2 regions of the Streptomyces sp. 2A115 genome follow, and region 2 is predicted to be linked to the other one. Evidence: riboswitches for the same ligand, from Rfam matches in the RefSeq annotation. Region 2 holds a riboswitch; the other holds the start of a gene.
What was found. Region 2 has a riboswitch for cyclic di-AMP ahead of ACTWQR_RS32195 (M23 family metallopeptidase). Riboswitches for the same ligand answer to the same signal wherever they lie in the genome.
Positions count from the first base shown of each region.

Region 1: another riboswitch for cyclic di-AMP. It lies ahead of ACTWQR_RS11330 (transglycosylase SLT domain-containing protein); the one in region 2 lies ahead of ACTWQR_RS32195 (M23 family metallopeptidase).

Region 1 covers NZ_JBQQCG010000009.1:176,914-181,362, forward strand. The annotation lists gene fahA (fumarylacetoacetase) at 1-558, opposite strand, end outside; gene ACTWQR_RS11325 (HAD family hydrolase) at 1,192-2,064, shown strand; gene ACTWQR_RS11330 (transglycosylase SLT domain-containing protein) at 2,058-2,822, opposite strand; cyclic di-AMP (ydaO/yuaA leader) riboswitch at 2,825-2,982, opposite strand; gene ACTWQR_RS11335 (polyprenyl synthetase family protein) at 3,865-4,449, shown strand, end outside.
Region 2 covers NZ_JBQQCG010000044.1:81,990-86,438, forward strand. The annotation lists gene ACTWQR_RS32180 (dihydrofolate reductase family protein) at 1-416, shown strand, start outside; tRNA gene ACTWQR_RS32185 (tRNA-Met) at 517-590, shown strand; gene ACTWQR_RS32190 (PP2C family protein-serine/threonine phosphatase) at 772-2,106, shown strand; cyclic di-AMP (ydaO/yuaA leader) riboswitch at 2,391-2,546, shown strand; gene ACTWQR_RS32195 (M23 family metallopeptidase) at 2,558-3,625, shown strand; gene ACTWQR_RS32200 (PrsW family intramembrane metalloprotease) at 3,870-4,449, opposite strand, start outside.

The sequences.
Region 1 (4,449 bases), on a different contig from region 2:
GACGGACGGGCCGAAGATCGGCGCCGGGTCCGTCGGGGCCTTGCGCTGGCCTGAGGGGCGTACGACCTCGGTCCCGGAGACCACGACGGTGCCCGACCGGCCGTGGTAACCGATGGGCAGATGTTTCCAGTTGGGGGTGAGGGAATCGGCGGCGTCGGGACGGAAGATCTGGCCGACATTACGGGCGTGGTTCTCGGAGGCGTAGAAGTCGACGTAGTCCGCGACGTCGAAGGGGAGGTGGAGCGTCACTTCGGAAAGCGGGTGCAGCAGGGGCGCGACGGTTTCGCGGTGGGCCGGCACCGTCACCCAGGCGGTGAGCGCGCGCCGCACGTCCGACCACGTCCTACGGCCTGCCGCGAGCAACGGGTTCAGTGAGGGGCGGGCGAGGAGGGCGGCGTACGGGGAGCCGAGTTCCACGGCTGCGGCACCCGCGTCCAGAACGTGGCCCCCCAGCCGGACGCCGACGCTCCGCCGGTCGGAATCGCCCAGGGAGAACACGCCGTACGGAAGATTGTGCGGGCCGAAGAGATCGCCCTCGGGGACATCGAAGGGGGGCATGGGGTGCTGCCTCGCTTTCCGGGTGGGTGAGGCACACGTTACGGGACCGACACACGCTCGCCGCGGTCTCAAGGCATCTTGCGGTGCGCGTTCGTCTGGCCGACGGCAGGACGGAGAGACTGGAGCGGCCCGTCGAGGGGCTGTTGCGCATCGGTGCCGGATCGGCCTCTCCGCCGCCGTGCTGATCCCGACCGACGAAAAGGTCGTGGTGCTGATCGCCGAGCGTCAGGTGGAACTCGCGGGAAGATTGCTGTTCCCGAGGGAGGATGCTGGGCTTCCGCGCCGCTTCGCCAGGAAGCAGGGCCCGCGCGAACTCAGCGTGGAGCAGGGCATACCCAGCCGGGCGGCCGCCTTCTCGGAGTCGTGCGGCCGATCGGTCGATCGGTCGATCGGTCGATCGGCCGACCGCACGACCGCACGACCGCACGACCGCACGACCGATCGACCAACTGGCGGACCGTCGGACCGTCGGTCTGGCAGGTGTGGACAGGCGGGGTTTCAACTCAGGGGTGTGCGGCTGAGATGGGGGCGGTGTGGGCTGGGTTCGTGCGGTGGCCAGGGCAGTTGACGAGATACCGGACGTCGTCCGGTTCCCGTCGGGTCGATGCGCCGTTCGGTCCGTATTCTCTGATCATGGCCGCACCGACTGAATATGCACTTATCGCCACTGACCTGGACGGAACGCTGCTGCGCGGCGACGACACCCTTTCCGATCGGTCACGAGCCGCGTTGGCGATGGCGGTCGAGGCGGGCGCCCGGCACCTCGTGGTGACGGGGCGCCCGGCGCCGCGCGTACGGCCGTTGCTGGACGAACTGGGTGGCCAGGGACTGGCGGTGTGCGCGCAGGGGGCGCAGTTGTACGACGCCGGGACCGACCGGATGGTGTGGTCGGTCACCCTGGACCGGGAGTTGGCCGAGACGGCGCTCGGGAAGATCGAGGCGGAGGTCGGGGAGGTGTACGCGGCCGTGGACCAGGACGGGGTCGACGGCCTGACTCTGATCGAGCCGGGTTACGAGATGCCGCACCCGACGCTCCCGGCGGTACGCGTCATCCGGCGCGACGACCTCTGGGCGGACGCCATCAGCAAGGTGCTGCTGCGCCACCCGCTGCTGTCCGACGACGAGTTGGCGTCCGCGGCGCGCGGAGCGGTCGGTTCCCTCGCCACCGTCACAATGTCCGGCCCCGGCACCGTCGAACTCCAGCCATGCGGCGTGACCAAGGCGACGGGGCTCGCCCTGGCCGCCGAACACCTTGGTCTCACCCGCTTCGCCACGATCGCCTTCGGGGACATGCCCAATGACATTCCGATGTTCAGGTGGGCGGCCCACGGCGTCGCGATGGCCAACGCCCACCCCGAACTCAAGGCGGTGGCCCAAGAGGAGACGCTGTCGAACGAGGAGGACGGGGTCGCGGTAGTGCTGGAGAAGCTGTTCTCCCGCCCGCGGCCCCGTCCGCAGCACCGTAAGCAGCCTCTCCCACAGGCTGCTTACGGGCCTGCTCAGTAAGGCCCGTTGACGTTGTCGATCGAGCCGTACCTCGCGGCGGCGTAGTTGCAGGCTGCCGTGATGTTCGCGACCGGGTCGAAGGCGTCCAGTGCTGTACCGGGCACGTGGTAGGTGCTGAAGGTCGGAGCGATGACCTGCAGGAGGCCCTTGGACGGCGTCCCGGCCGCGGCGTTGGAGTCCCAGTTGTTGATGGCCAGCGGGTTTCCGGACGACTCGCGCATGACGTTGCGGTAGATGCCGTCGTAGCTGCCCGGGATGCCGTTCTGGGCCATGACGTCCAGTGACTCCTTGATCCAGCCGTCGAGGTCGTTCGTGTACGTCTTCGCGGAGGCGGGGGTGACAGTGGACGCCGCGGACTTGGTGGTCTGCGTGGTGGCCGTGGTCGGCTTCGTCTTATTTGCTGACTTTTGGGATTTTTTCGTGCCGACCGTCAGAGTGAGGCCCGGGTGAATCATCGACGGGTTGTCGCCGATGACCGCGCGGTTGGCCTGGTACAGCGTCTTCCAGCTCCCGCTCGTGGCGTGCTTTCGCGCGATCTTGGACAGGGTGTCGCCCGCGGCCACCTTGTACGTAACGAGCTCGACCTGCGGGACTGCGGCTTGCGCGACCTGTGCGGTCTGCGCCGGCTGTGCGGCGGCGTGCGCGCCGGTCGCCCCCACGATCGGAAGCGCGAGCGCGGCTCCGCCCGTTCCGGCGGCGACGACGCCGCGGGTGAGGGAGCGGGCTTTCGGGCGGCGGTGTTTACCTCGTGCGGCCATGGTGATTTCCTCTCCGGCGCCTGCGAGGTGAGCTGTCGGGTTCGGGCGGGAGATGCCCGGCCGCACGCTGAGTGCGACTTCACCCCGAGCCGTTCCGGCATCCGGATCGGCGACTTACCTGGGTCCCCCGCTCCTGCCGTGGCGTGGGTGATGGGTGGGTTCCGGGCGGCGGCAGGATTCGGCGGTCCGTCCGGATCGACGAGAACGTATGCGAGAGCACATGGAGGGAACAAGGCCTGAATCGGCGATGCGATGTGTCTGACCTCGTATTGGGGAGGGGGAAATCGCCCGATTACTCCGGAACACAATATTCAACTTGCTTTATGCAAAGGGGAAGTGGTCGAGTGCGGCGTATCGCCCGCTCCGTCCGCACGTGACTCATTTCACGTGAACAAGTGCCAACAAAGCGGCAATGGGGGCAACTCGGGCATAACGTTCCGGGAGTCAAGGCGGCCGAGTTCCCGTACGTGTGGCCCATGGGATCGGGATGCGGGGGTGAACCCCCGCTCTCGCCAACCGGGTTGGTGCCGCGGGCGACGCCCCGTGGTCCAGAGTCCGTTGGTCGATGCCTCGTGGTCGCGGGGCGGCTGGACGGTCACCCTGCGCGAGTGGCCTGCCCACCGGATACTGCCCGGCCCCGAGGCGTGGCCGGTCGCGCGGAAGTGGATCCGTGCGCCGGGGGTCGGCGAGTGCGACACGAGCGCGAGCCGAGTGTCGGCGTTGTCGCCGCCGTCCGCGAGGCGGCGCACTCGGCGGCCGGCCCTCGGCATCCGGATTGGATCGGTTTCGATCACTTCAAGAGGTAAAAACATCACTTCATGAAATGTCTACGTCTTTCGGGTGGTATCAGAAGATCAAGAACATACCTTCCGTGATCCGATACTGCCCGGCTGGGACCGGTGGGCGCTCACCGTGATCGAAAGGCGACCGGATACGCTGACTTGAGTGCCAGCAGCGACACATCGACAAACACTTCCAGCACACAGCGCACCCAGAGCATCCAGAGACCGCCGTTGAGAGCGTCAGCAGACAGGAGACCCTCGTGACCGTCGTCGGGCCGTTCGGGCTGAGCGTGCGGGACCAGGCTCTCGAAGCCGATGTCCAGGCCGGATTGGCGGCTGTCGAGGAGGGCCTGCTCGAGGCCACCAAGAGCGAGGTCCCGTTCATCACGGAGGCCGCGCAGCACCTCGTACGTGCGGGCGGGAAGCGGTTCCGGCCGCTGCTCGTGATGCTCGCCGCGCAGTTCGGCGACCCGTACGCGCCGGGCGTCGTGCCTTCGGCCGTGGTCGTCGAGCTGACCCACCTGGCCACGCTGTACCACGACGACGTGATGGACGAGGCGGACGTACGCCGCGGAGTGCCCAGCGCCAACACGCGGTGGGGCAACTCGGTCGCGGTCCTCACGGGCGACTTCCTCTTCGCGCGTGCCTCGCACATCCTGGCCGACCTCGGGCCCGAGGCCGTACGCATCCAGGCGGAGGCCTTCGAGCGACTGGTCACGGGCCAGATTCTCGAGACGGCCGGGCCGCGCGACGGCCGCGACCCGATCGACCACTACATGGACGTGCTCGGCGGCAAGACCGGCTCGCTGATCGCTGTGGCGGGTCGATTCGGCGCGATGATGTCG
Region 2 (4,449 bases):
TTGCCTGTGAACTCGCGGCCGACTGCCCGCCCTCGCGGACGGCGTTCAGTGTCGGGGCGGTGATCGTCGCGGCCGACGGTACGGAGCTGGCCCGCGGCCACTCCCGAGAGTCCGACCCGGTGTCGCACGCCGAGGAAGCCGCGCTCGCCAAGCTCGACCCCGCCGACCCGCGCCTCGCCACCGCCACGGTCTACAGCAGCCTGGAACCGTGCGCCCGCCGCGCCTCCAGGCCCGCCCCATGCGCCCGGCTGATCCTCGACGCGGGCGTACGCCGGGTCGTCACCGCCTGGCGCGAGCCGGACACGTTCGTGACCTCGGCGGACGGGAGCGGGCTGCTCGCCGCGGAGGGCGTCGATGTCCTTGTGCTCCCCGAGTACGAGGCCTCGGCGAAGGCGCCCAACCGTCATCTCGGCTGAGCGCCGCCCCGCAGAACCCAGGTAAAACACCGGTGAAGGCCCGGCGACGGAAACCTGTGTGCTTCGGGTCCCGCAGATGGCGTATAGTTGGTTTCAACGGCGCGGGGTGGAGCAGCTCGGTAGCTCGCTGGGCTCATAACCCAGAGGTCGCAGGTTCAAATCCTGTCCCCGCTACTGAAGGCTTAGGGCCGGGATCCCATTGGGGTCCCGGCCCTAAGTGTTTTTCCCGGTTCCGCGTGCCACACGGGCGCCTCGCTCAGCCCCTTGCCCTCACCCGCCCGGTCCCCGCCCACTCGCCCTCCACCCCCGCTCCGGGAAGCCTGAACGCAGGGCGGTGAAGGGCAGGAGACGCGTGGTGGGGCCTGGAGAGGCGGAGGAGCGGGAGCAGGGGGAGGATCAGGAGCCGTACTCCCGGGCCGGCGGACGCAGGCCCGAGGACCCCGTGCCCGATCCGGGAGTGGGCGACAGCCCGGTGCCCGTCGAGCCCGAACGCCGGAGGATGCCCGGAGGCGGCGGGATGTCCGGAGGCCACGGGCTGCACGGAGGCCACGGGACGTCTGGAGGCCACGGGCTGCCCGGAGGCCACGGGCTGCCCGGAGGCAGCGGGGTGCACGAAGGCCGCAAGATCTCATACGCGCGGGCCTTCGTCCGCGTGCTGCCCGCACTGCTCATCGTGGCCGGGATCGTCTACGACTACCTCACGCCGTCGGAGTTCACCGCGGCTCCCCTTTTCACGGCTGCCCCGCTCGTCGCCGCCCCGCTCTTCTCGCTGCGCGGCACGGTGCTCATCGGCGCCCTGGCCCTCGTCTCGGTCCTCGCGGTCCACGTCGTACTCGGCATCGTCTGGCACGTCGACGCGATCACCGAGGTGGTCACCGTGGCGACGGTCGCCGTCCTGGCCGTCCTCATCAACATCCTCGTACGGCGGGGCAGCGAGCAACTGGCCTCCGCACGCGAGATCGCCGAGGCGGCCCAGCGGGCCGTCCTGCCCGAACCGGCCGCGCGGATCGGCGGGTTGGAGATCGCGGCGCGGTACGAGGCGGCGCAGGCGGACGCGTTCATCGGGGGCGACCTGTACGCGGTGCAGGACACCCCGCACGGCGTACGGCTCATCGTGGGCGACGTACGGGGCAAGGGCATGGGCGCGGTCGCCGCCGTGGCCGTCGTCATCGGGGCCTTCCGGGAGGCCGCCGAGCACGAGGCCACCCTGGAGGCGGTCGCGCAGCGGCTGGAGCGGGCGCTCGCGCGTGAGGGCACCCGGCGGGAGGGCCTCGACGCCTTCGAGGGCTTCACCACCGCGGTGCTCGCCGAGATCCCGCACGGCGACGGAGTCGTACGCCTCCTCCACCGCGGCCACCCCGGCCCCCTCCTGCTGGACGGAGGGGGAAGACCGCGCATGCTCGCGGCGGCGGAGCCCGCACTGCCGCTCGGGATGGGCGAGTTGGGCACCTGGCCCGACCGCGCCCTGGAGGAAGGGTTCCCGAGCGGGGCCATGCTGCTCTTCTACACTGACGGGCTGTCCGAGGCGCGGGACGAGCGGGGTGTCTTCTACGATCCGGCGACGCGGCTGTCGGGGCGGCTCTTCGCCGGGCCGGACGCGTTGCTCGCCGCGGTGGTGGACGACGTCCTCCGTCACACCGGGGGCGGGGCGACGGACGACATGGCGCTGCTCGCCGTACGGCGGCCGTGAAGGCGGAGGTCTGAGGGCGGAGGTCTGAGGACGCGGTCGTATCCGTTGGCCCTTTTATCACCGGTGGTAGTCGTGTGACGCCCCTGTGCATAACAAGTGACACTCCATCAACAAAGTGCGCAGAGCTGAATGTCGATCAACTCGCCCGATTTACCCCGCTCGTGACCTGTAAGTCCAGGCCAAGAGCGTTAACGATCACTCGGAACAGCTTGGAATCCAGTGCCCGGGTCTATTAACGTTCGATAACGCAGCGCGGTCGTCCCAGCCGTCACAAGAGTCGGCTCCGTGCGCACGCGCCGAATCCCGCAAGGGAACCGGGGAACCACTAATTGGGGTGAATCGGGCGTTTTTCGCGGTGAGGATACCGCGGTTGACGCGCGTAGGAGACCTTCCTGCTCCGAACCCGTCAGCTAACCCGGTAGGCGAGAAGGAAGGAAAGGAGTGCGCCCACGTGGCGTCCAACCGCCCTGCTCCCCAACCCTCGTTCGCACCAAGTGAGTTGCCGGGTGATACACCGTCCGAGATCTCGGGTGACAAGAGGCTCGACGTCTTCGCTTACGGCGTTCGCAAGGACGAGGACACCTGGGAGGAGTGGAACCCCACCGCGGATTCCCTCCGTCCCGTACGCGGCAGGCACCGTGTTTCCAAGCAGCGCGGCGGAGGACTCGCACGCAGCTCGACCGTTCTGGGCGTCGGTGTCATAGCCGCCGTCGGCGCGGGTGGCATGGCCACCGCGCAGACCGGCAAGCCGCCGGTGTCGATCTCGATACCCGACCTGCCGTCCGTGGGCTCGCTGATCTCGGACGACGAGACCGACGCCCCCGAAGGCTCCAGCACACCGCTCAGCAGCGCCGGCCTGACCACCGCCGACACCGAGCAGGGCAGCGGGGACGCGGGCGAGGCCCTGCGCTCCCGCATCCTGCTCCAGGCGGAGCAGCAGCAGGACCAGGTGGACCGCGAGGCCCAGGAGGCCGCCGAGGCCGCCGCCGCGAAGAAGGCCGCCGATCAGGCCGCCAAGGCCGCCGAGGAGGCCGAGGCCAAGGCCGCCGCAGCCAAGAAGAAGGCGGCGGAGGAGGCCGCGGCGAAGGCGGAGGCCGCGCGTCTCGCCGAGCTCGCCAAGCAGTTCACGCTGCCGACCTCCTCGTACACGATCACCTCGACCTTCGGTCAGTCCGGCTCGCTGTGGTCCTCAGGCACCCACACGGGTCTGGACTTCGCCGCTCCCACGGGTACGCCGCTGAAGGCGATCCACAGCGGCACCGTCACCGAGGCCGGCTGGAACGGTTCGTACGGCTACCTCACGAAGGTCGCCCTCGACGACGGCACGGAGCTCTGGTACGCCCACCAGTCGTCCATCAGCGTCAGCGTCGGGCAGAAGGTCAACACGGGCGACGTCATCGGGCGCGTGGGCGCGACCGGCAACGTCACCGGGGCGCACCTTCACCTGGAGGTCCACACGAGCGGCGGCGACGGGATCGACCCGATGGCGTGGCTGCGGAGCAAGGGGCTCAACCCGTAGGCAACGGCGGTGGCTTGTAGGTCCCGCCATTGAGGGGTCCGTACGTGCGGAGGGATCCGTATGTACGGACCCCTCCGCACGTACGGCTGTTGACGTGCAATCGGGCCGACGCCCTGGTCGCACCTGGAGTCGAAGCGGGGGCGGCGCGTCCTGGCCGCGCTGGACGAGGTCGCGCAGAGCCTTGGCCTGACGCGCCGAGCCACGTCCGGCCCGACTCCCTTGGGAACCTCCGAGCGCTCCAGGTCTAGGAGCGGTAGGGGTTGTACGCGGGGTACGCGGGGTACGCCGCCGTCTGCCCGTACGGGTACCCGTACACCGGCCACGGCGGCGCCACGGGCGCCGGAGCCGTGGCCCGGGCCGCGTACGCCAGGGCAGGGCGGGCCGCCTCGCGGCGGGCCCACAGCTCGTGGAGCAGTTCCTGCTCGCGTGCGACGAAGTCGCTGCCGGCCTTGCCGCTGCGCCCCCGGTGGCGCAGGAAGGCCAGCGACGTCGCGTACGACTCGTACTCCGCGACGGCCCGGCCCGCCGCGCGCCCGCCGTATTGGGTCGCGTACTCGCGGGCCATCCGCCGCGCCTTCATCGAGCCGAGGACGAACGGCTCGGGCGCGGCGAGCCAGCCGGCCATGGCATACGCGGGGAGTTCGGTGCGCACCGTGCCGAGCTCGCGCTGGCGCGTCCAGATGACCAGCCAGGTGAGCAGCCCGAAGCACGGGACCATGAAGACCGCGTAGACCGCGAAGAAGCCGTACTCGCCGAAGGCCGACGATCCGTTCCACATCGCGTGCATGCCCATCGCGAGCAGCAGCCCGGCGAGCGGGAGCAGG